2 regions of the Myroides albus genome follow, and region 2 is predicted to be linked to the other one. Evidence: riboswitches for the same ligand, from Rfam matches in the RefSeq annotation. Region 2 holds a riboswitch; the other holds the start of a gene.
What was found. Region 2 has a riboswitch for thiamine pyrophosphate ahead of thiM (hydroxyethylthiazole kinase). Riboswitches for the same ligand answer to the same signal wherever they lie in the genome.
Positions count from the first base shown of each region.

Region 1: it holds a riboswitch for thiamine pyrophosphate, as region 2 does, so the genes downstream of both, NWE55_RS08710 (hypothetical protein) here and thiM (hydroxyethylthiazole kinase) in region 2, are expected to answer to the same signal.

Region 1 covers NZ_CP102754.1:1,889,626-1,901,769, forward strand. The annotation lists gene NWE55_RS08670 (hypothetical protein) at 52-525, opposite strand; gene greA (transcription elongation factor GreA) at 675-1,151, shown strand; gene NWE55_RS08680 (HIT family protein) at 1,168-1,557, shown strand; gene NWE55_RS08685 (sensor histidine kinase) at 1,600-2,751, opposite strand; gene NWE55_RS08690 (flavin reductase family protein) at 2,883-3,755, shown strand; gene NWE55_RS08695 (DUF3127 domain-containing protein) at 3,786-4,442, shown strand; gene aat (leucyl/phenylalanyl-tRNA--protein transferase) at 4,497-5,141, shown strand; gene thiC (phosphomethylpyrimidine synthase ThiC) at 5,441-7,255, opposite strand; gene NWE55_RS08710 (hypothetical protein) at 7,264-7,509, opposite strand; TPP riboswitch at 7,576-7,674, opposite strand; gene NWE55_RS08715 (class I SAM-dependent methyltransferase) at 7,769-8,248, opposite strand; gene NWE55_RS08720 (dicarboxylate/amino acid:cation symporter) at 8,316-9,494, opposite strand; gene tsf (translation elongation factor Ts) at 9,584-10,546, opposite strand; gene rpsB (30S ribosomal protein S2) at 10,647-11,387, opposite strand; gene rpsI (30S ribosomal protein S9) at 11,530-11,916, opposite strand; gene rplM (50S ribosomal protein L13) at 11,916-12,144, opposite strand, start outside.
Region 2 covers NZ_CP102754.1:2,910,200-2,922,343, reverse strand. The annotation lists gene NWE55_RS13185 (anaerobic C4-dicarboxylate transporter family protein) at 1-129, opposite strand, end outside; gene NWE55_RS13180 (type II asparaginase) at 294-1,364, opposite strand; gene aspA (aspartate ammonia-lyase) at 1,378-2,787, opposite strand; gene NWE55_RS13170 (YceI family protein) at 3,423-3,953, opposite strand; gene NWE55_RS13165 (hypothetical protein) at 4,053-4,724, opposite strand; gene thiD (bifunctional hydroxymethylpyrimidine kinase/phosphomethylpyrimidine kinase) at 4,959-5,768, opposite strand; gene NWE55_RS13155 (TenA family protein) at 5,781-6,434, opposite strand; gene thiE (thiamine phosphate synthase) at 6,437-7,078, opposite strand; gene thiM (hydroxyethylthiazole kinase) at 7,075-7,872, opposite strand; TPP riboswitch at 7,988-8,080, opposite strand; gene NWE55_RS13140 (MFS transporter) at 8,119-9,285, opposite strand; gene NWE55_RS13135 (helix-turn-helix domain-containing protein) at 9,351-10,181, opposite strand; gene NWE55_RS13130 (hypothetical protein) at 11,098-11,979, shown strand.

The DNA.
Region 1 (12,144 bases), 1.0 Mb from region 2:
TAAGAGTTGTGGATTAATAAAAGAAAGAGGTTTAAAAAACCTCTTTTTTTATTAATATTTTACATAGATAACGTCTCCTTTTTTTTGGGTATCAGGATAAGCCTTTAAAGCATATTTAAGCTTAATTCCTACAGGTCTCCCCCAAGCTCCTGTAGCTATATCGTAAGAAACTTTCTCTCCATTATGCAGATGTGTTGCAGTACAATAGAAAAATGTTTTGCGAGTAGGGTCTTGAATAAGTATGGAAGAACCATCTGCTTGTATATGGTGATTGGGGCAAGTTAGTTCATAACTGTAATATTCATTCATTCCATTTGACGAGTAAATAGCTACACCTGAAATACCTGCTTGAGCTGACCGATCTACGTAGACTCCACCTGGATATCTTAAGTTATCAGCATAGGATAAGGGAATACTTAAACTTACATTCTGACTTGGTAGATAGGGATTTGAATTATTGATATCACTTTTTGAACAGCTTGTTATTAAGACTATTGTGGTAAAAAGCACTAATGTTTTTTTCATTGTCTAAATATTTGTAAAACAAATTTAATTATTTAACTTTGACAAAGTGTTGAAGGACACAGTTAATAACATAGAAACGTAAAAAAAATACAATATTGTAAGAAATCCCGTATTTATGGGATTTTTTCTATTTATATAAACCATTAATTATGAGTAAGATTTCGTATTATACTGCTGAAGGACTAAAGAAATTGAAAGACGAATTAGAGCAGTTAAAAAGTGTTGAGCGTCCGAAGGCTTCTCAAGCAATTGCTGAAGCTAGAGACAAGGGAGATTTATCGGAAAATGCGGAGTACGATGCAGCTAAGGAAGCACAAGGTTTATTGGAACTTAAAATTGCTAAATTAGAAGAAGTTGTTGCTAGTGCAAGATTAATTGATGAATCACAGTTAGATAATTCTAAAGTGTTAGTATTATCTAAGGTTAAGATCAAAAATCAGGCGAATGGAATGCAAATTACATATACATTAGTTGCAGAAAGTGAAGCTGATTTGAAAACTGGAAAGATATCTGTTACTTCACCTATAGGTAGAGGACTTTTAGGTAAGAGTGTAGGAGATGTTGCTGAAATTCAAGTTCCAAATGGAATTATGAAGTTTGAGATTCTTGAGATAGGTAGAGATTAATTAAAAAGATATTAATATGAGCTCAATATTTACAAAGATTATAAGTGGGGAGTTGCCTGCTTATAAAGTGGCAGAAGATGATAATTTCTTAGCTTTTTTGGACATTAATCCTAATGCTAAAGGTCATACTTTGTGTATTCCGAAGAAAGAAATAAATAAGATCTTTGACATGGATGAGGATCATTATTTAGAGCTAATGAAGTTTTCGAGAAAAGTGGCTATAGCTTTAGAAAAAGCGATACCATGTAAGCGAGTTGGTATGGCTGTTGTCGGTTTAGAAGTTCCTCATGTTCATGTGCATCTAATCCCTTTACAAGAAATGGATGATATGCGCTTTACTAAGAAGGAGAAATTAACTACAGCTGAATTCGAGCAAGTTACTGAAGCTATTAAAGCTGCCTTGTAAGGGAATTGAGTTTCTAATAAAAACAAAAAAGTCGATAAGAAATTATCGACTTTTTTGTTTTTTATATGTCAAGCAGAAAGTTGTGCCTTTGCCTACTTCTGAGTGATAAACTTTAATTTTTCCACTTTGAAATTGCTCTACTATTCTCTTGGTAAGTGATAGTCCTAATCCCCAACCTCTTTTCTTGGTTGTATAGCCTGGCTCAAATATTTTTGAGTGAAGTTTCTTTGGGATCCCACTACCCGTGTCCGTAATGAATATGTTTACAGTTTTGTTGTTATCCTGTATGAGAATGTCTAACTTACCTATACCTTTCATTGCATCAATGGCGTTTTTGATTAAGTTTTCAATTGTCCAACTGTGAAGCTCTTTGTTTAGAGGAATCATAATTGGGTAGTCAGGTAGGTTGATTGTATATTCAATTTGTTTAGAATTTCGAGGACTGAGATACTCAAAAGTCTTTCTTGTTTCTTCTACAATATCGTAGGGACTAAGTTGAGGTTTAGATCCTATTTTAGAAAAGCGATCAGCAATTGTTTGCAAGCGAGCTACATCCTTGTGAATTTCTGATGTAATCTGCTCATCTACGTTTTCAAGCTTCATTATTTCAATCCATCCGAGTAGCGAAGATAGTGGAGTTCCAATTTGATGCGCCGTTTCTTTGGCCATACCTGTCCAAAGCTTATTTTGCATAGCACTTCTATGGCTCCTATAAAAATTGAAGATAAGTACAGAGAAAAATAGAAATACTAAAACTAATGATATTGGATAGTATTTGAGTTTAGTTAATAGGGATGAGTTACCATAATATAAATATTGGATTTCATCACCTATTTTTACTTCCATCGGAGTATTTTGTGATTTTAATTTCTTTAAGTAATCCTGCGCTTTCTTAGGGTTGTTTACTATTCGTTCATCTACATTAATAAAGGATAATATACTGTCTTTTTCAGTAGTTTGTACAATTGGAATAGTCTTGTTCTCTGTCAGAATAAGAAGAGAGAGTCCTAAACTTGTATCGCTTAGTTTCGCATTGTATAATGTATTGGTCGTTTCCGCCCAGATGTTCATTTTAATACGTTCTTCTTCTTTGTACATTTGGAAGAAGGTATAAGTATTCCACAAAATTAGTACAAGAGTGAAAAAAGCTGCTGTTACAAGAAGCCAACGTATTATTTCCTTTTTGTTATTCAATTGCGTATTATTATTAGCGTATATAAAAGTATGTAAATTAAACGAGAAAGTTCTTTTAGAATTGTATCCTTATAAAATTTTCCCTTTCTAAAAGCTTTTGTAAATTTACTACTTTACAAAAATATAACATTATGAAGACTATAAAACCAAGTGATATTAGCGTAGTGGAACTACAGGGTTTCTTACAGAGTTCTGTTGGCCCTCGTCCTATTGCGTTAGCTAGTACTTTGGATGCTGATGATAAGCCTAATCTTTCCCCTTTTAGCTTCTTTAATTTGTTTAGCGCTAATCCTCCTATTTTGGTATTTTCACCTTCGAGAAGGGTAAGGGATAATACATGTAAGCATACATTGTTCAATGTACAAGCGACAATGCAAGTAGTTATAAATGTCGTGACATATGATATGGTACAGCAAACTTCTTTGTCAAGTACTGAGTATAAGGATGGTGTTAATGAATTTATTAAGGCAGGTTTTACCATGATTCCATCGGACGAGGTTAGGCCATTTAGAGTTAAAGAAAGCCCAGTGCAGTTTGAATGCATTGTGCAAGAGGTAATTGGTTTAGGAAATGAGGGAGGAGCTGGTAATTTAGTGATTTGTGAAGTTGTCAAAATGCACATTGATGAGGGTATCCTGACTAGTGATGGGAAAATAGATCAAACTAAATTAGACTTAGTTTCTCGCATGGGGGGCAATTGGTACTCACGAGCTAATGAGGGGATGTTTGAAGTAGAAAAACCTTTGACTACATTGGGAGTAGGAGTTGATGTTATACCACGCGATGCTTTGGATAGTGGTGTTTTTAATGGAAATGACTTGGGGATTTTAGGCAATGTAGAGCACTTGCCAAGTGAAGAAGATATTTTGAAATTCGTAGAGTCAAATAATGAATTAAGTGATATCTTGCAAGGTGGAAATGTAAATGATAAATTTGCATTGGCTAAAAAGTATTTAGAAGAAAATAATGTACCTTTGGCTTGGAAAACCATACTGGCAAAATAGTTAATAAAAAACGAGGAAAATATTTATACAATGGAAGTTACAGGAAGAATCAAATTGATTGGACATATTCAAGATATTAGTTCAAGTTTTAGAAAAAGAGAGGTTGTCGTAACAACAGATGAGCAGTATCCACAACATATTATGATTGAGTTTACTCAAGATAGAGTTAGTTTGTTAGATACATTTCAAGTTGGAGAACCTGTTCGTGTTTCAATTAATTTGAGAGGAAGAGAATGGGTTAGCCCACAAGGTGAAACGAGATACTTCAATACAATTCAAGGATGGAGAATTGAGAAAGCTGCTGCTGGACAACCGGGTCCTGATATGCAACAAATGCCTAATCAAGGATTTGGTGGTAATAATATGAACCAAGGTGGTTTTGGAAACCAAGGTCAACAGAACCAGGGATTCCAACAACAGCAAACACAACAAGGTGGTTTTAACCAAAGTAATGACGGTTCTCAGTTTAACAATCAACAAGGTGGGTTTAATAATCAAGCTCAACAAGGTCAAGGTTTCCAACAGCAACAAACGCAACAAGGTGGTTTTAATCAAGGAAACCAAGGAATGTATGCTCAGAATCAAGGTCAAAACCAATTTAATCAATTTGGACAACAGAATACAGGAAATCAGTTTCCGCCTGCTTCAAGCTATAATGAAGAGGAACACGATGATTTACCTTTTTAATTAAAATAGAAAGTCCCTGAGTTAACCTTAGGGACTTTTTTTACCTTTTTTTAAATGATTACTCTCTTAAATGAACATTACCTAAGTTTTCCAGATGTTGATCAAGCCCATGAATCAGGCATACTTGCCTTAGGTGGAGACCTTTCTCCAGAAAGATTGGTGTTGGCTTATAACTCTGGTATTTTCCCTTGGTTTGAAGACGGTGAACCTATTACTTGGTGGGCACCTAACCCGCGTATGGTTTTGTTTTTTGATAATTTAATCATTTCTAAGAGCATGCGTAATGTCTTGAATAGAGGTTCATTTCGCATTACCATGAATACTTGCTTTAGAGAGGTAATCACGAATTGTCAAAGTATTAAACGCGTAGGGCAAAATGGTACCTGGATTACGGATGATATGATTGAGTCTTATTGTACTTTACACGAGATGGGAATTGCTAAATCTTTTGAGGTTTGGCAGGATGGCAATTTGGTTGGTGGGTTATATGGAATTGATTTAGGCCATATCTTTTGTGGAGAGAGTATGTTTTCGAAGGTTTCTAACGCAAGTAAGGTTGCTTTTATTTACTTAAGTCAATATCTCCAGTCAATGGGATATAAACTGTTAGATTGTCAAGTTTATAATGATCATTTGAGCAGTTTAGGCGCAATAGAAATTCCAAGAGATGTTTTTATGGAATACTTACTTCAAGGTTAGTCCTTTTTCTCAATTGCTTTCTTCATTCTGTTGATAAGTATTAGTTTTTATACCTTTTTTCTTTTTTTGTTGATAACTAATATGTTTGTGCTTTATTAGTGTTGATAACTACTTTATATCTGTTGATAAGTGCTCATATAAGCCCTATGAAATGTTGATAACTCTTTATTCGTGTTTATAAATTCCCTTTTTATTGTTTATAACTGAAGTATTGATGTTAATAAGTTAAGAGGTTAGATCTCACAGGAGAGCTATTCTTTTGTGTAAAATAATTCCCCTGTGAAATTCTTACTCATGTCTTAGAGGTATAGTTCCTTTCCCATTTCTATAAATTCTTCTGACTTTTCTCGCATTCCTTGCTCTGCTGTATCTCTAATCTCTTGTGATATTTTCATAGAGCAGAACTTAGGTCCACACATTGAACAGAAGTGAGCTACCTTTGCACCATCTGCTGGTAGAGTCTCGTCGTGAAATTCTCTTGCCGTATCAGGATCTAGTGATAAGTTGAATTGATCTTCCCATCGAAACTCAAAGCGTGCTTTACTTAACGCATTATCTCTGTATTGTGCTCCTGGATGCCCTTTGGCTAAGTCTGCGGCGTGTGCAGCAAGTTTATAGGTAATTACTCCATCTTTTACGTCTTTTTTGTTCGGTAGTCCTAAGTGTTCTTTGGGAGTAACATAACACAGCATGGCTGTTCCATACCAACCGATCATTGCCGCTCCAATGGCTGAAGTGATGTGATCATATCCTGGTGCAATATCTGTAGTTAATGGTCCTAATGTATAAAAGGGTGCTTCTCCACAATCGCGTAATTGCTTTTCCATGTTTTCTTTAATCATGTGCATAGGTACATGTCCTGGTCCTTCTATCATGACTTGTACATCGTGTTTCCAAGCGATTTTGGCTAATTCTCCTAAGGTTTCTAATTCTGCAAATTGTGCTGCATCATTAGCATCAGCAATTGAACCTGGCCTTAAACCATCCCCTAAGGAGAAAGCGATATCGTACTTTTTCATGATCTCGCAGATTTCTTCAAAATGGGTATATAGAAAATTCTCCTTATGGTGAAACAAACACCACTTCGCCATTATAGATCCTCCGCGGGACACTATACCTGTCACTCGATTAGCAGTGAGGTGTATGTAGCGCAGTAGTACCCCTGCATGAATGGTGAAATAGGACACGCCTTGTTCAGCTTGTTCGATTAGGGTATCTTTGAATATTTCCCAAGTTAGATCTTCTGCTATCCCTTTTACTTTTTCTAAGGCTTGATAAATTGGTACTGTACCTATAGGGACAGGTGAGTTGCGTATTATCCACTCTCTTGTTTCGTGAATGTTTTTACCTGTTGATAAGTCCATTATGGTGTCCGCACCCCAACGACAAGCCCATACTGCTTTCTCTACTTCTTCTTCTATAGAAGATGTAACTGCGCTATTTCCAATGTTTGCATTGATTTTTACTAAGAAGTTACGACCAATAATCATGGGTTCACTCTCTGGGTGATTGATATTGTTTGGAATGATAGCGCGTCCACTTGCTATTTCTTCACGGACAAATTCTGGAGTAATAAAATTTTTAGGAGTATTAGCGCCAAAGCTATTGCCTTGATGCTGCTGCTTCATAGCTGAGGTAGCTTTGTTTAGCTGTTCTATTCTTTGGTTTTCTCTGATAGCTACGTATTCCATCTCAGGTGTGATTATTCCCTGTTTAGCATAGAATAATTGAGTTACGTTAGCTCCTTCTTTAGCCACTTTAGGGTTGTGTCTAAATTCGAAGCGCAAATGATTGAGTTTTTCATCTGCCAATCTTGCTTTGCCGTACTCTGAAGTGATTGATCTTAGAATATCTACATCCTCTCTGTCTATGATCCACTGTTCTCTTAGGCGTGGTATTCCTTGGCGGATATCGATTGTAATGTTTGGATCTGTGTAAGGGCCAGAAGTGTCGTATACTGTGACGGGAGGATTGTGTTCTGTGGTTCCATTGGAGAGTTTAGTGTCGCTTAGTGAGATTTCTCTCATTGCTACTTGAATAGGGTAGATTGTTCCCTTGATATACACTTTTCTTGAGTTGGGAAAAGGCGTTTGTGAAATGCTGTGTTGTTCCATTGTCTTATTTAGTTTAATGAGTAAATACTTGTTAGATTGAATGGAACCACTTGATTGTAGTACGTGTGATTATTTGGTATATCCTTACTTATAGACAATTGCTGCGTTGGTGAGATAGTATTGACGTTAGTAGTCTTATTGACCTTTACAATTCTCTGTCTTTGTATTGCAGTAAGGCTTACAATAAACTGTTTACAAGTGAATCGTTTGTAGCAGAAAAACGGTACGCTGTGTTTATAGATTTTAAGTTCCATTCCTTTTGTTCTTATGAGATATAACTTTAGGAATGGCTACAAGAAGGCACGGTCGTACCTATTTAATGAAGTCATCTTACTTTTCCCTACGCTAGTATTAACCAGATCAGGTTCAAAGGGTGAAGTCTCAGCCTACAATTTGTGTAGACACCCCTAAAGCTTGAGGCAAATATAGCCATTAATCATTAGCAAACAAATTACCCGCTTGTTCCTCATCGGCCAAATAAAAAACGCTGAGAACTAATCTCAGCGTTTCTATTTATATTTTTTCTGCATAAAGAATATAGTATCTTGGAGTAAACCACCTCAAGAGAGGTCTGATACCTAACTTTTTGATTGGGTGTGTCCACATATCTCTATCGATGATCTTATATCCAGCTTTTTGTACAAGCCAATCTAATTGCCAAGATTCAAATTCGTGATAATGTCTGTCTAACATATCCGTTTTACTTCTATAGGCAGTGCTAAACCACAATCTCAACGGAACTGATATTACAATTTTATTAGCCTTACATGATTTAAGTACTGTATAAGGATTTAGTAAGTGTTCTAAAATTTCAAAAGCCGTTAAGACTTCGTAATCTCCATTTGTTAAAGCACTCTGATCTTCATCTAAATCTTCTCCGGTGGTATTGGTAACTTTGAATCCATCTTCTTGCATAATTTTAGAAAGTGGATTAACTACCCCTAAGTCTAGAATGGTTGAGTCTTTCGCAATATGTTTATTGACAAACTCCATTGTCTTTCTAAATCTCTTACTTGGATATGTTTTTTCGTACATGGTATTTTAAACGAACTGAATTGTATTAAGCTTCTGCTGGTATAGTTTTACTTTTCGATATTTTGTTTACGATTATAGCGATAGCTCCATCTCCCATAACATTACATGCTGTTCCAAAACTATCCATAGCGATATAAAGTGCAATCATTAAACTTTGTTGCTCCATATCGAATCCCAAGATAGAGGCTAATACTCCTAATGAAGCCATAATAGCACCTCCTGGTACTCCTGGTGCAGCTACCATAGTGATTCCCAACATAAAAATAAATCCAACCATGAGGGTAAAATCAACTGTTTGACCTTGTACCAACATCAATGCAATAGCACATGCAACTATCTTCAAGGTACTTCCAGCTAAGTGAATGGTTGCACATAGAGGTACTGTAAATCCTCCAATTTTTGGATCGACATTATTTTTTATTGTCTGCTCTAATGTAATTGGAATTGTTGCAGCAGAAGATTGTGTTCCTAAAGCAGTGAAGTAGGCGGGTAGCATATTCTTCATCAGCATGAAAGGATTTTGCTTACTTATTGTACCTGCAATTACATATTGGAATACTAATACAAAGACGTGCAGGATAAAGATCACTCCGATTATTTTTACAAACGTATCCAGTACAACGAATACTTGACCGTTATAAGTCATATTCAAGAATATACCGAATATAAACAGCGGTAAGAAGGGAATGATTGCTTTATTGATAACAGACATAATGATGCTCTGAAAATCGTTAAAAACACCCTCTAAATACGTGAAATTACCTTTTGATATTCCTATTCCTAACAGAAAAGAGATAACGAGAGCACTCATAACGTCAAACATGGGGGGCATAGCGATATCAAAATAAGATTCCAAGTTTTTAGTAGATTCTGTAATATTGCCCAGCTGTTCAGTGGCTAAAATATTAGGGAAAGTAGTAATACTTACTCCATAGGAGATAAATCCAGCGAATAGCGTAGAGCTATAAGCAATGGCGGTGGTAATTAATAAAAGTTTACCGGCATTTTTACCAATATTTCCAATTGCTGGTACTATTAGACCAATGATGATCAGGGGAACAATAAATTTTAAAAATCCTCCGAAAACACTATTAAAAGTGCTGAATATTCTCCCAATTGATTCTGGGAGGCGGTTACCTAACACGCTACCTAACACGATAGCAATAATAATCTGTATTAATAGGTTGTTTTTTAAAAATTTCATAATAAAAACTAGTTGTGCTGGGTAAAAGTAATAAAAAAAAGCCTCAGAATTAACTGAGGCTTTTATAAATATTGCTAAAAGGTTGTTGATTAACCTAAAGAAGCTCTTTTGAATCCAGTGATTTCTACACCAAAACCTTTCACGTATTCTCCAACTTTTTTAGACTCATCTTTAATAAAGTTTTGGTCTAATAAAGCTTTCTCTTGATCTAAAGTAGTGTTGTCACTGATGAAACGTTGAATTTTACCAGGTAAAATTCTATCCCAAATATTTTCTGGTTTACCTTCAGCTTTTAATTCAGCTTTAGCATCTTCTTCCGCTTGTTTTAATACTTCGTCAGTAATTTGAGCGTAAGAAATATATTGAGGTACATTTTTAAGAGTTTTTCCTAAACGTACTAATTCTTCATTTTCTTTTACGATAACAGCAATACGAGCTTCAGTTTCTTTAGCTACGAACTCTGGATCGAAATCTTTGTAAGACAATGTTTCAGCTCCCATAGAAGCAACTTGCATAGAGATATCTTTTCCTAACTCCTCAGCTTTTGCAATTACAGCAGATAAAGCAGTGATAGCAGCAATTTTGTTACCGTGGATGTAAGTACCGATATAAGCTCCTTCTAAAACTTCGAAAGATCCGATTTCAATTTTCTCACCGATAACTCCAGTTTGCTCGATTAACTTGTCAGCTACAGTCATACCTTCAAATTCAGAAGCTAAGAATTCTTCTTTTGTGTTGAAGTTGATTGCTTTTTGAACCATTTCTTTTGCAAGAGCAACGAAAGAATCATTTTTACCTACGAAGTCAGTTTCACAGTTTAATGTGATAACAACTCCTCTAGTTTTAGTATCATTTACGTAAGAAATAGCTACTCCTTCGCTTGACTCACGGTCAGAACGGTTAGCAGCAACTTTTTGTCCTTTTTTACGTAACACTTCGATAGCTTTATCGAAGTCACCTTCAGCCTCTACTAAAGCTTTTTTACAGTCCATCATTCCGGCACCTGTAATTTGTCTTAGCTTGTTTACTTCTGCAGCAGTAATATTTGCCATTGTTCGTTGTATTAAATAGTTAATAAAAAAAGTCGTTATCGACAGCGCTTACAAAAGTAGACAACTATCAGCATAACGACTTTATGATATTGTTAAAAAATTATGCTTTAGGAGCATCAACTTTAGCAGCTGCTGCTTCTTCTTTTTCAGATTTTCTTTCTGCATTACCTTCGATAATAGCAGAAGTAACTAAAGATAATATTTTTTCAATTGATTTAGAAGCATCATCGTTTGCTGGGATAACGAAATCAACTTGACGTGGGTCAGAGTTAGTATCTACCATAGCGAAGATCGGAATGTTTAATTTTTGAGCTTCTTTAATCGCAATGTGTTCAGCTTTGATATCAACTACAAATAGAGCAGCTGGTAGACGAGTCATGTCAGCAATAGAACCTAAGTTCTTCTCTAATTTTGCGCGTAGACGTTCAACTTGTAAACGCTCTTTCTTAGAAAGAGTCATAAATGTACCGTCTTTTTTCATTCTATCGATTGAAGCCATTTTTTTAACAGCTTTACGAATAGTAACGAAGTTTGTTAACATACCACCTGGCCATCTTTCAGTGATGTAAGGCATGTTAGCTGCAGCTGCTTTTTCAGCTACGATGTCTTTCGCTTGCTTTTTTGTAGCAACGAAAAGGATTTTTCTTCCTGATGCAGCGATTTTTTTCAAAGCTTCATTAGCTTCTTCAATTTTAGCTGCAGTTTTATATAGATTGATAATGTGAATACCATTACGCTCCATATAGATGTAAGGAGCCATATTTGGGTCCCATTTTCTAGTCATGTGTCCGAAGTGAACACCTGCTTCTAGTAATTCTTTAACTTCTACTTTGTTTGCCATTTTTGTAATAGTTTACGTTCTGTTACTTTAGCAATGGATGAGTAGCGAGGATAAATTCGGTCCCAACCATTTAGATGCTAAACTACCTCTTGCCTCGGCAAGTGGGCAACAAAAACTTAGATTTTTTAATAATATGTAAATATTAACGTTTAGAGAATTGGAATCTCTTACGAGCTTTCTTCTGACCGAATTTCTTACGCTCAACCATACGTGGGTCACGTGTAAGTAATCCTTCTGGTTTTAAGATTGCTCTGTTTTCAACTTCTACTTCACACATTGCTCTTGCAATTGCCATACGCACTGCTTCAGCTTGTCCTGTAGTTCCTCCTCCGTATACATTTACTTTGATATCAAAGTTCTCAGCATTCTCAGTCATTGCTAGAGGCTGTAAAACTTTGTACTGTAATGTACCAGTTGGGAAATAAGTTTTAAAATCTTTTTTGTTTACTGTGATGTTTCCTGTTCCTTCTGAAACATAAACACGAGCCACAGCAGTTTTTCTTCTACCGATTTTGTGAATAACTCCCATTACTTAATTTCGTTTAAATTAACGGTTTTAGGTTGTTGAGCTTCGTGTTTGTGCTCAGCACCTACATTTACATTTAGATTACGGAATAATTGTGCTCCTAATTTGTTTTTAGGCAACATTCCTTTTACTGCTTTCTCGATCAATAATGCAGGGTTTTTTTGTTGCATTACTTTAGCAGTTAATGATCTTTGTCCTCCTGGGTAACCTGTGTGACGGATGTAAGTCTTG
Region 2 (12,144 bases):
TGGGCGCATATCAAAGAAGAATACAAAAATGATAAGCCCTACCATTCCCATCACACCTAATCCTATTCCTTTCATCTGAGAGCCAATCAATATCATGGCTATCAATATAATAAACTGTATTAACAACATATTGTGTCAGTTTAATTTCACTTAAATAAGGGCATAAAAAAAGGAGCATGCCTTCTCTTAAGAGATACATCTGTTGCTCCTTTTTCAATATTTTAAAGAATACTATAAACCTCTTATTTATAAAAGTGAGTAAAAGAAGTAGTTATAGTAATACCCTGATTTTATTAGTATTTAAAGAAAATATCTTGAATTGCGTTAGCATCTTTTGTTCTTGTCAAAGCAAGCATTAAAAGAATACGCGCTTTTTGTGGATTCAGATCATCAGCTACAACAAATCCTAAAGCTTGGTCGTCTACCTCATTGAATAAAGTAACGCGTCCTGCACCAGCTCTTGCTGCTCTACATACTGCGATTCCTGATTTTGCTGCTGCTTCTAATTCAGCTCCCACTTGAGCGTTGAAGTTACCATTCCCCATACCAGCGTAAACAATACCATCTACTTTAGCATCGCGTACTGCTTTTACAGTAATTGCACTTGCATCAGCATAACCATAGATAATCTCTACTTGAGGTAATTTTTTCAATCCTTTAATGTTGAATTTAGGCGCTGAAGAGCGAAGTGATTTGTAGTAGTAGCTTACTTTACCATCATAGATTAAACCAATTGGTCCAAAGTTTCTTGATTGGAAAGTAGCAATATTAGTAGTAACTGTTTTAGTCACATCTCTGGCTGCAAATACAGCTTCATTCATTGCTGTAACCACACCAATACCTTGACTATTTGGAGATGCTGCAACCATTACTGCATCAAGTAAGTTTCTATTTCCATCTTGACTCATTGCAGTTGATGGACGCATAGCCCCTACAAGAACAACAGGTTTATCTGAATGAACAGTTAATTCTAAGAAATAAGCAGTTTCCTCTTGAGTATCTGTACCGTGAGTAATTACCACACCATCAGCTTCATTGTTGTCAAATATCTCATTGATACGCTCACTTAGTTTTAACCAAGTTTCGATATTCATATCTTGACTACCAATTTGAGCGATTTGCTCTCCTTTTACTTTTGCCAAGTCGTGAATTTGAGGAACGGCATTTAACAAGTCATCTACTGGTACTTTACCAGCTGTATAAGCAGCTTTAGTAGAAGATTCTCCAGAACCAGCGATTGTTCCACCAGTTGCTAAAATAATTACTCTTGATTGTGGGGCATCTGCAGATTGAGTTGCCTTAGTTTGTGCTTGTATTTGGAAAGTAAACATTACTCCAAACACGATTGCTAATACCTTTTTCATGTTTTAAAGACTATTAAGAGTTTATTAATTTTGGATGTATTAAATTTTCTAATGAATAAATCTCATCCCATTTTTCTTGTGTAATTAACTTGCGCTCTACCACTACGATTTCATGGATATTCTTACCAGAAAGCAATGCTTCACCTGCTACACTCGCACAAATTTCATACCCTAAGATAGGATTTAATTGTGTAACTATCCCTATACTCCCCATAACTAAATTCGCACAATGTGCTTCATTAGCCGTAATTCCTACGATACACTTGTCAACTAAAGTTTCCAAAGCATTTTTCAAATACTCCAACGAAGTAAACAGTGCGAAACCGATTACTGGTTCCATTACATTTAGCTGTAATTGTCCCGCTTCAGAGGCCATAGTCACAGTTAAATCTTGACCTATTACATAAAAACAAGTTTGGTTTACCACCTCTGGAATAACAGGGTTAACTTTACCAGGCATAATAGAAGATCCTGGTTGACGTGCTGGTAAATTAATCTCATTTAGTCCTGTACGAGGTCCTGAACTCAATAAACGTAAATCGTTACAAATTTTAGAAATCTTAACTGCTGCTCTTTTTAAAGTTCCCATGATTTGAACATACGCACCAGTATCACTTGTTGCTTCAATCAAGTCAGGTGAAAGTGTTAAAGCAAGTCCTGTCTCTTTTGCCAAGTATTTCACACATAATTCTGGATAAGCTTCTGGGGCATTTACTTTTGTACCAATTGCTGTAGCTCCCATATTAACTTCCAAGATTAAACTTTGTGCTTCTTTTAATCTAAGGTAATCCTCACCAACTGTTGTTGCAAAAGCATTAAACTCTTGACCTAAAGTCATTGGAACAGCATCTTGTAACTGTGTACGTCCCATTTTCAATACCTTGTCGAACTCCTTACCTTTAGCAGCAAAAGCCTTTTGTACTTTTTGCATAGATCCACAAAAAGACTCTATTTTTAAATATAATGCAATTCTAAAAGCAGTAGGATATGCATCGTTGGTTGATTGTGAACAATTCACGTGATTGTTTGGATGTACAAACTGATACTCTCCTTTTTTATGACCTAAATGCTCAAGGGCGATATTGGCAATTACCTCATTTGCATTCATGTTAACAGAGGTACCTGCTCCACCTTGAATCAAATCACTTACAAACTGATCGTCGTATTTTCCCGATACAACCTGATCACATGCAAAACAAATAGCATCTGCGATTTCAGGCTTCAATACCCCACAATCCTTATTTGCTAATGCTGCAGCTTTTTTTACCCATCCAAGAGCCTTAATAAGGTCTCTTTCTTTAACAAGGGTAATTCCTGTTATATTAAAATTTTCAATAGCTCTATAGGTTTGTACCCCATAATATTTGTCGTTAGGAATATCTAATTCTCCTAAGAAATCATGCTCTCTTCTAGTATCTTTCATATTATACTATTTTGAAGTTATTTATTAAAAATTATAAAAAACATATTAGATAACTATTTTATATTGATTGATAAGTTACTTTACATTTAAAAGCTTCTAATCAAGTAGCTATAAAAAAATCAAATAATGTATTTTGATATAGTACTTACAAAAACAGTTCCAAAATCTTTTATTGATTCAAAGGTAAAACATATTGAAAATTAAAAATATGGTAATTTATCATGTTTTTATTAGATATAATTTCATAAATTATAAAAGAAGACTTACAAAAAGATATATAAAAAAAGTTGAGTATTTTCAAAAACAACAGTAAAACGATTCATATTTTGATACAAATTTTAAATTAAAAAATACAAATCTCAATAAAGTAGGTAGATTATTATAAATTACATGAAAGGGCAAAAGTCCGTAGTGGAAGAACAAGAAAAGTGAAGAAGTCAAATATTTTTTTTACTTTTTTTTCTCATTAGCCTATAACTCCCTATGAAAAGGTGGTATTAAAGCCGTTTTTTTTAAAACATTACACCTTTTACTACTAAAAAAGGGCATTTTACATCGTAAAACACCCTTTTTTTTAATTAAAATATTTGATTTTTTTATGTTTTATATCCAAAATGGATACTTAAATTAAAGATTTATGCCTTTGCAAATTGTACTTCTGCAAATAATTTGATATCCTCTGCCACCAAAACACCTCCTGTTTCTAAAGCGGCATTCCAAGTTAAACCAAATTCTTTGCGATTAATCTTTCCCTTTAGTGATAAACCGATTTTCGTATTACCCCAAGGATCAGTTAAGACACCACTATACTCAGCATCAAAACTAACTGATTTAGACACACCTTTAATAGTCAAAAGGCCCGTTACTTTAAATGTAGTATCAGCTACTTTCTCTATTTCTGTAGAAGTAAACTTAATCTCCTTAAACTTATCGGTTTCAAAAAAATCTGCACTTTTTAAATGGTTATCTCTTTCTGTATTATTGGTATCAACTGAATCAACTTTTGCATTAAAAGCAATCAACGAATCTTCAAAGTTATCGGACTTGCTTTCAATAGTAGAGGTAAATTCATTAAATTTTCCTGATACATTAGTAAACATCATGTGTTTTACTTTAAATCCAATTTCAGAATGAGTAGGATCTATATTCCATATTGCGTTTGTCATAATCTTGATAATAAATATTATTAATCTTTTTGTTATGCCAAAGATAGTAGCTCAAACATATAGATACACTTGAACTACATTAAGAAAGAGAATCAATAACTAATACAAGCGAGCTGATACAAAAACACCAATATTGTTATAATTATCCTTGTCTGGTCCGTACCAATCAAAATTACTGGCCAAACCAAAGTCAACTTCTTTATACGTAACTCCAGCTCTTAATTTGATATAACTACGAGCGTGGTCACCATTATCTGGTGTAAAACCATAAAGTCCTTGAAGTCGATAATAGTACTTCCAGTTTGTATCAATCACAGGTTTGTACTCTACAAACAAAGCTGTTTCTTGTATAGGATTACTTTGCAAATCTATACGAGGATTAATATTAAATGTATACTCTGCATTGGCTTTTGTATAAGATAAAGCTGCTGAAGCTCTAAGTCCAGTCACATCTGTATAGAAATATCCTCCCATAATGTCTAAACCTCTCACTACATTATAAGTTAAATACCCTTGACTCATTACATCATCAAAGTCTTTCTTGTCAAATTCCGCTACTAAATTAGAGACGCTAAAAAGTCCTAACTTAGGGACAGATTCAAACTTTTTGTTAATTACAACTTCAAAAAAACCTCCGCGATTTCCCACTAATGACTCAAGTACTAAAGGTAAACTTCCCTTGGATAGCACAGGTGATTCTTGTGCTTTTACCCCTACTACAGTAGATAACAACACTGCTATAACAGCTATAATTATTTTGCGTATAAACATAAGAGTTAGATATTTAGTTAATAACAATACAATACGCAAATATCTATCAAGAAAATATAGTTTCCAACGATTTTCTTATCACTTCTTCCTATTTACCCAGTTTTTGATCTTAAAAAAGTGAATTCTTTTTACATTCGAAATACATTATTTGATTCGTTTATTAAAAAAACAGGAGCTTACTTTTGCAAACTCCTGTCTTTTTACAATTTTATTATTTATAGTGGTATGCGTTAATTACCAGAAATCAACAAAATGATGAACTGGTCCATGTCCTTTTCCTATCTCGTATTCTGCTCCTGCTTGTATCACTCTTTCCATATAAGCTTTAGCCAGTCGCACGGCCTGATTCAAGCTTTCACCTTTAGCTAAGTAAGCAGCTAAAGCAGAGGAAAAAGTACAGCCTGTTCCATGGGTATTGTTCGTGTAAATTCGAGGTGAACTCAACGCTAAGAGTTCATCAGTTTCGGCATTGTAAAACACATCAGTTAATACATCATCCGAAAGATGACCAGCTTTAAGTAAAACAGAAACCTGTCGATTCATGGATAATTCCCGTGCAAAATCAGGCAAATCTTCTTGTTTCTCTATACGTCTGTTAAGTAGTATTTCGGCCTCTGGAATATTAGGTGTAATAACCCTTACATAGGGAATTAACTCGTCTTTTAAAGTTTGTATAGCCTCGTCTTGTAAAAGTTTATCACCAGAGGTTGCAACCATGACTGGATCCAAAACGATGTTGGTATAATTATATCCGATTAATGTATCCCTAATAGCTATAATTAACTCTTTAGAATGCAACATTCCTATTTTTATAGCATCGCTTCCAATATCATCCAATACTGATTTTATCTGACCTGTAACAAAATCTACCGGAACAGGGTGTACACCAGTTACTCCCACTGTATTCTCATCTACTACAGCTACAATAGCACTAGCACCATAACAGCCACAAGCTGAGAAAGCTTTTAAATCTGCTTGGATCCCCGCCCCACCACTGGGATCACTTCCTGCGATAGTCATCGCAATATGATATTTCTTTTTCATACGTTTGCTTGATTAAATTGGCCATTTCTCTAAACGATAAGCACTATCCCAAAAAATCCACTCCAGCTTACTACACATCACAAAAGCAGCAGTCATTTCCTCTTGGCGCTGCCCGGTGGTTTGCTCTGCAATTTCATCGCAAATGCTAATGGCTTTTTTAACTGCTGATCCAAATTCTTCTCCCCCATAAGTATTAATCCAATCTTGATAGGGATTATCTGATGTAGTTTGGTTTTCCAAAATATAATCTCCCACCTCTTTATAAATCCAAAAACAAGGCAATACTGCAGCTAAAGCAACTTCCAAAGGAGCATGAGCAATTTGCCTTTCCAAGTAGTTGGTATATAACATACATCCAGGTGAGGCCTTTAGCTCCGATAAATCCTTTAGCTCTCCTACATAAGATTCATGTAGTATCTTCTCTACCATCATTGTGTCTTTAGCAAATCCCAAGAAGGCCTCTGTATGCTCCACTTTGTCAAGTTTTACAGCCAGAGCCGCCAGAACTTTGCCATAGCGAGCTAGATACAACGCATCTTGTTGAATATACTGTACAAATTTTTCTTTAGCTAAAGTCCCCTGCATCAACTCAGTGATAAATGGCATACTAAAAATTGCTTGATTAACCTCTTGGCTTGCTTGCCAAGCTCTTTCACTCCATTTCATAATTACATATTGTTTTTTGTTTGTTTGACTATATTTAAAAGTTCCGCAGCTGCTAATTTGGGTTTATCTGCTGAAATGATTGCCGAAACAAGTGAAATACCATCAGCTCCAGCATGTATTACTTGCTCTGCATTACTGACATTGATTCCTCCAATTCCCACACTTAAGTGTTTTGATTTTCTTGAAAAATCCCTTACCCCTTCAATTCCAATTGCCTTTGACGTATCTTTCTTTGTAGTAGTATCAAATACAGGAGAAAGTCCAATATAATCAACATCTAAAGTATTGGCATATTCAAGCTGCTGAGCATTAGAAACAGAGAGACCTATGATTTTATCTGGTCCCAACAATCTTCTAACTACTTGATAAGGCATATCTGATTGACCAATGTGTACCCCTTGCGCATCACAAGCTAAAGCTATATCTACGCGATCATTGATAATCAAAGGAACATCATACGGTTTTAAACACTCTTTGAGTCTTACTGCTATATTGTAAAATTGTTTTGTATCACATTGTTTTTCTCTGAGTTGCACTATAGTTACTCCTCCTTGAACAGCTTGCTCGACAATATCCACAATATCTCTACCTAAAGCACATTCCCTGTCTGTCACCAAATAAAGACTTAAATCCAATTGCCTCATGCCTTGAAATACATTTTAATTATTGCCTGATCTATCTTGTAAAGTTCATCTAAGAAATTCACTTGCATACTACCATTACCACTAGCATTTGCTGCTGCGAGTTCCCCTGCAATCCCCATAACAACCATTGCGTTGTAAGCGGCCTTTAACACATCATTATTCACAGCTACAAATGCACCTATAAGAGCAGTAGCTGAACACCCCATACCAGTTACTCGCTGCATGAGCGTATGACCGTTTTTTACTTCTAAGATTTCTTTACCATCTGTGATATAGTCAATCTCTCCGCTTACCACAACCACACAAGCGTATGACTTCGCCAACTGCTTTGCCAAATCAATAGCACTATCAGATGATACTGTGCTATCAACGCCTTTTGTCTTGGTATTAACTTTGGCCAAAGCCATGATTTCAGAGGCATTTCCCCTTATAATAGTAGGTTTACATTGTTGCAATATTTGCTCTGCCACTGTATTTCGATATGCAGTAGCTCCAACGCCAACAGGATCAAATACAATAGGCGTATTTAATTGTTTTGCTTTATTTGCTGCCAACAACATTGCCTTTACTTTACTGGAATCTAAAGTTCCAATATTTAGAACAAGTGCAGAAGCAATACTTACCATGTCCTCCACTTCCTCTATTGCATGAGCCATCACAGGTGATGCCCCAATTGCAAGTAAGGCATTAGCTGTATTGTTCATCACTACATCATTGGTAATATTGTGTACCAATGGAGAGTGTTGTCTTACTTTATCTAAGTCTTCGATAAGACTACTTAATTGTGCATTCATATTTAATTGTGTTTGATTAATAACAAAAAAAAGACCGCTTTGCATCGTGCAAAACGGTCTTATGGTATATAATAACGTCTATCTATAAGTATAATACCCTTATAGCTTGTCTTTTTTATAGTACAATCCGTTTCCCTCCGATGTCAATTACAACATATCAGGTTATAGGGTATAATCTCAGCTTTTTAAAGCACCCCTAACAGTCTTGCTACAAACATACAGTTAAAATTGAACACATGCTAATTTTTAACCATTAACACCCCCTTTAATAAATCGCTTGAAATATTGGTAACAAGCAATCAGGACTATTACACCGTTAATCAGCATCAAGATATAAATACCAAACCACTGCAATAGTAGCCCACCAAGTAAGGCCCCTAAACCTATAGCTCCATTAAAACAAGACACATAAATTGCAACGGCATTACCTGCCTCTTGTTTTGCAAGTTTTATTACAAGTGCCTGAAAACAAACAATTAAACTCGAAACACAACCTCCCCATATTACAAACAAAGGGTATAATACAAGGGTATATCCTTTGATTCCAAATACACTAAAGAGCAATAAACACATAGCTGTTAAAGCAATGGCGTACAACACAATTTTAGACAAATACTCTTCAATGTAGCGCGTGAGTAACGTATTGGATAAAAAACCTGCTACTCCAAAACACAACAAAAGTAAAGAAACACTTGATTCCTCCAATGCCAATGTATTTGCAAGCCATGGCTGAACAAATGAGTAAATAGAGAAATGGGCTGTGATACAACACACACTTATTAATAAGATTGCTACTACATCTTTATTCTCAAATGTCTTCTTGAACAAAGCAAAGCCTTTTGATGAACTATGTTCTCTTAAAGTAGGAACAAAAACTAATAGCAATATACCACACGCAAAAGCTGATAAACTCAAAATATTATAAATAGTTTGCCACAAAAGATAAGTACTTAAAAAATTGACAATAACTATACAGAAAGCACTGGCAAAAGACACTCCTAAAAAAGCGATTGCTGTGGCTTTTGCTTTGACTTCATCCTTGACAATACTCGTAGCTGTAATAGCCAAGAAAGCTAAAAACGCTCCATTGGCTATTCCTCCTATAACCCGTGCTAAATACAAATAGAAGGTGTGATCTGCTATAGAAGTTATATAATTAGCCAAAGCAATCAAACCCAATAATACTGCCAACAATACTCTGCGATTTATCCCTGCCAAAAACATTGGAGTCACAAGAGCTACCAAAGTTCCTATCCAAGCATATATAGTCACACTTACTCCTATTTCGGATTCACTTGCCCCTAAGGATTCTCCCATTAATGACATAACCCCCAAAGGGGCAAACTCAGTACTAACGATAATAAATGCACTAAAAGACAATAAAAATAAGGTGATGTAGTTTCTAACTCCCATTTGTTTAATATTTACGGGCAAAACTACTAAGTACAGTAAGGGGAAAATTGTCAAAATAGGTAAACCTATTGTATAAACTGGTTTTGATAAGCTTTTCGAAAATCCAAAGGGGACATTCCCACTTGTTTTTGAAAGACTTTATTAAAATGAGCCACATCCTTAAACCCAAGTTCAAACGCAATCTCTTTGATAAGTAAATCGTTTGTGTACAAGAGACGTTTGGCCTCCAAAATAATGCGATTGTAAATAAACTGCTTTAAACTCACACCTGTATGTTCGAGCATCACCTTATTCAAAGTCCTTTGATTCACTGCTAAGTGATTGCTGTAAAAAGACAGTTGTTTTTGTGTTTTGTAATTTTTATCCACTAATTTTAGTACAAAATCAACCAATGTTTTATCTAAAACTTGATTTTCGAATTCTCTTGATACAAAAACATCTGTTATGTGAACAAATAATGCTTTAAAGTAAAAGCTTAGCAAATCTCCTCTACGCTTATCACTGTACTCCTGTTCAATTAATTGCACTAACAGTTCCAAGTGATTTTTTAATACATCACTTAAAATAGCACAAAAGTAGTTAGCAGAAAAACAAAATGGATGAGCAGCTCCTAACAAATCAATAAAATACTCTTTGGAGAACTGAAAAACATATCCCTTGACTTTAACCTTATCAAATTTGTGAACTTGATTAGGAGTCAGAAGTAAAACTGTATCAGTAACTAAGGCAAGTTCACTTGATTCAACATAATGTAGCCCCTGTGATTCTATATCAGTAAACCATAGAAACTCAAAGTAATTATGCCTGTGAAAATCACAAACTTCTTGAACCTTTATATTTTCTAATCGACCTACAAAAAAAGGAATTTGTATCGGAAGGTTTACACTTTCTATCATTGAAATTAGCTTGAACAAAGTCACTTTGACCTACTCACTTATAAAAAACTAAATTACTAAAAAATCAACGAACCATAGTTACATCCCTAATAAAAGCTAAATAATAGCTTGAAGTCAATACAATAACAAAGAAGTAAAGATGATATAAGAAAATAGAAATACTACTTACAAACAACTAAAATAAAGCCACTTGGGCCTTTATCTGAAAGAATCAATTGTGTTCTCTAAAGATAAAATTACTGTAATTGATGAAACTTTCAAAGCACATTTCAGTGCTTAGCTTGCACTTTTTTGGGGATTACTTCGGTATTCCTGGGGGTTTTCTCGCCCAGAAGGCCTTTTTCTCGAAGAAGGGTGCAAGAAGGGTGCAAGCAAACCGAAGCAAAGCCATTGTTAAATTACTCGGAAATGTAAATAAGCAACAGATTCTCTTTACACCTATTTTTACAGCTAATAATGTTATGTTTTGCCATTTCTTTCTCTAATGTGTATTTATTCTACTACCTAAGTCAATATAAATAAAGAAACACTAACGAGCTATATCTCTTGAACTGTTCTTGAAAAAGGGAGTAAAACTAATTGTCAAAATCAAAAAGAATAGAGACAATGTAATGTTACTATTAATCAACACAGTACATAAAAAGAAAACATTGCTTAGTGAAACGTCACAGAGGTGAACTAGTAATCTTGTCTCAAGTAGAACAGACAAGCCTATGTAAATTCAATACATATTATCTAAGTTATCATTGATAAAAAGGACTAATAACTTAAGTCTTATTTACGTTAATATTGCTTAAAACAAATTGTTCAATAGAAATAATTATACACAGATAAGAGCAAAAACATAGTTATCAATTACCATAATTATTAAAAATTATTAAAAACAAGTATCTTTACAATCATAAAAAAAACAACTATGAAAAAGTTCTTAAAGCCAACTGTGCTTTCATTGATCGCATTAGCTATTCTTAGCTGTAATTCAGATGACAATAAGTCAAATGATGATTTTATTACTCAAGATATCACGGTTCTTCGCTCGATACATGATAGTAATTACTACAAAATTAAAGGTGAAAGTGAGTTTAAGTTAGTATCAACTAACCTTATTGAGTACAACTATAACGATATTGCACAGTTAAAAAATATACTTTCAACTGATACTGAAATGAAAGTTGAAGGAGATAAAAAACAAGAAACTAAAGACATCATCGAAGATGAAATACAATATGGAGAAAACGGCAAAATTAAATCTATAAAAACTACAAATAAAACCGAAGGTGAGATTATTTCTGAAATTGTATTTGAATATGATGAAAATAACAGAATAATTAAAAGCTTTGATAAGGTAGATAAGATTACAGAGGTTTTCGAGTATAACACTGAAAACTTACCTGTAAAGTCAATAATTTCTCAAGAAGGAAATCCTACATCAGACATAAATGTGTACAAATATGAAAATGGCAACTTAATTTCTGCAGAAAAACTACAATCAAAAGAGGATGAAAAAGACATCACTTACTTTGAATACGATAATTATAATAGTCCTTTTAAAGATATGTCTGTAAATAACTTTTCATTTGAACATGACTATGTTGATGGATTGAGCTATGCTTATACTGTTAAAAACAATATTTTAGCTTATCATTCTGAATATAATAAAGATAAGGTAGAGATTAAATATAATTACAATCAACAAAATTACCCTATTCAAGCAGAAACAATTGAAGTTGAACCAAGTGGCAATGAGTTTAAAACCATAACAAAATATACCTATCAAACCATAACAGTTATTAAGTAGATTACCAAACTTTAAAAAGAGGCTTTTGTTAAAACAAAAGCCTCTTTTTAGATTATTGTTGTAAACAAATCAAATAATAAGCACCTAATTCAATCAACTAACAAACAACTAAAAATCAATATGTTAAAAATTAATTATATTTATATCAGAGTTTTTTTCATAGCT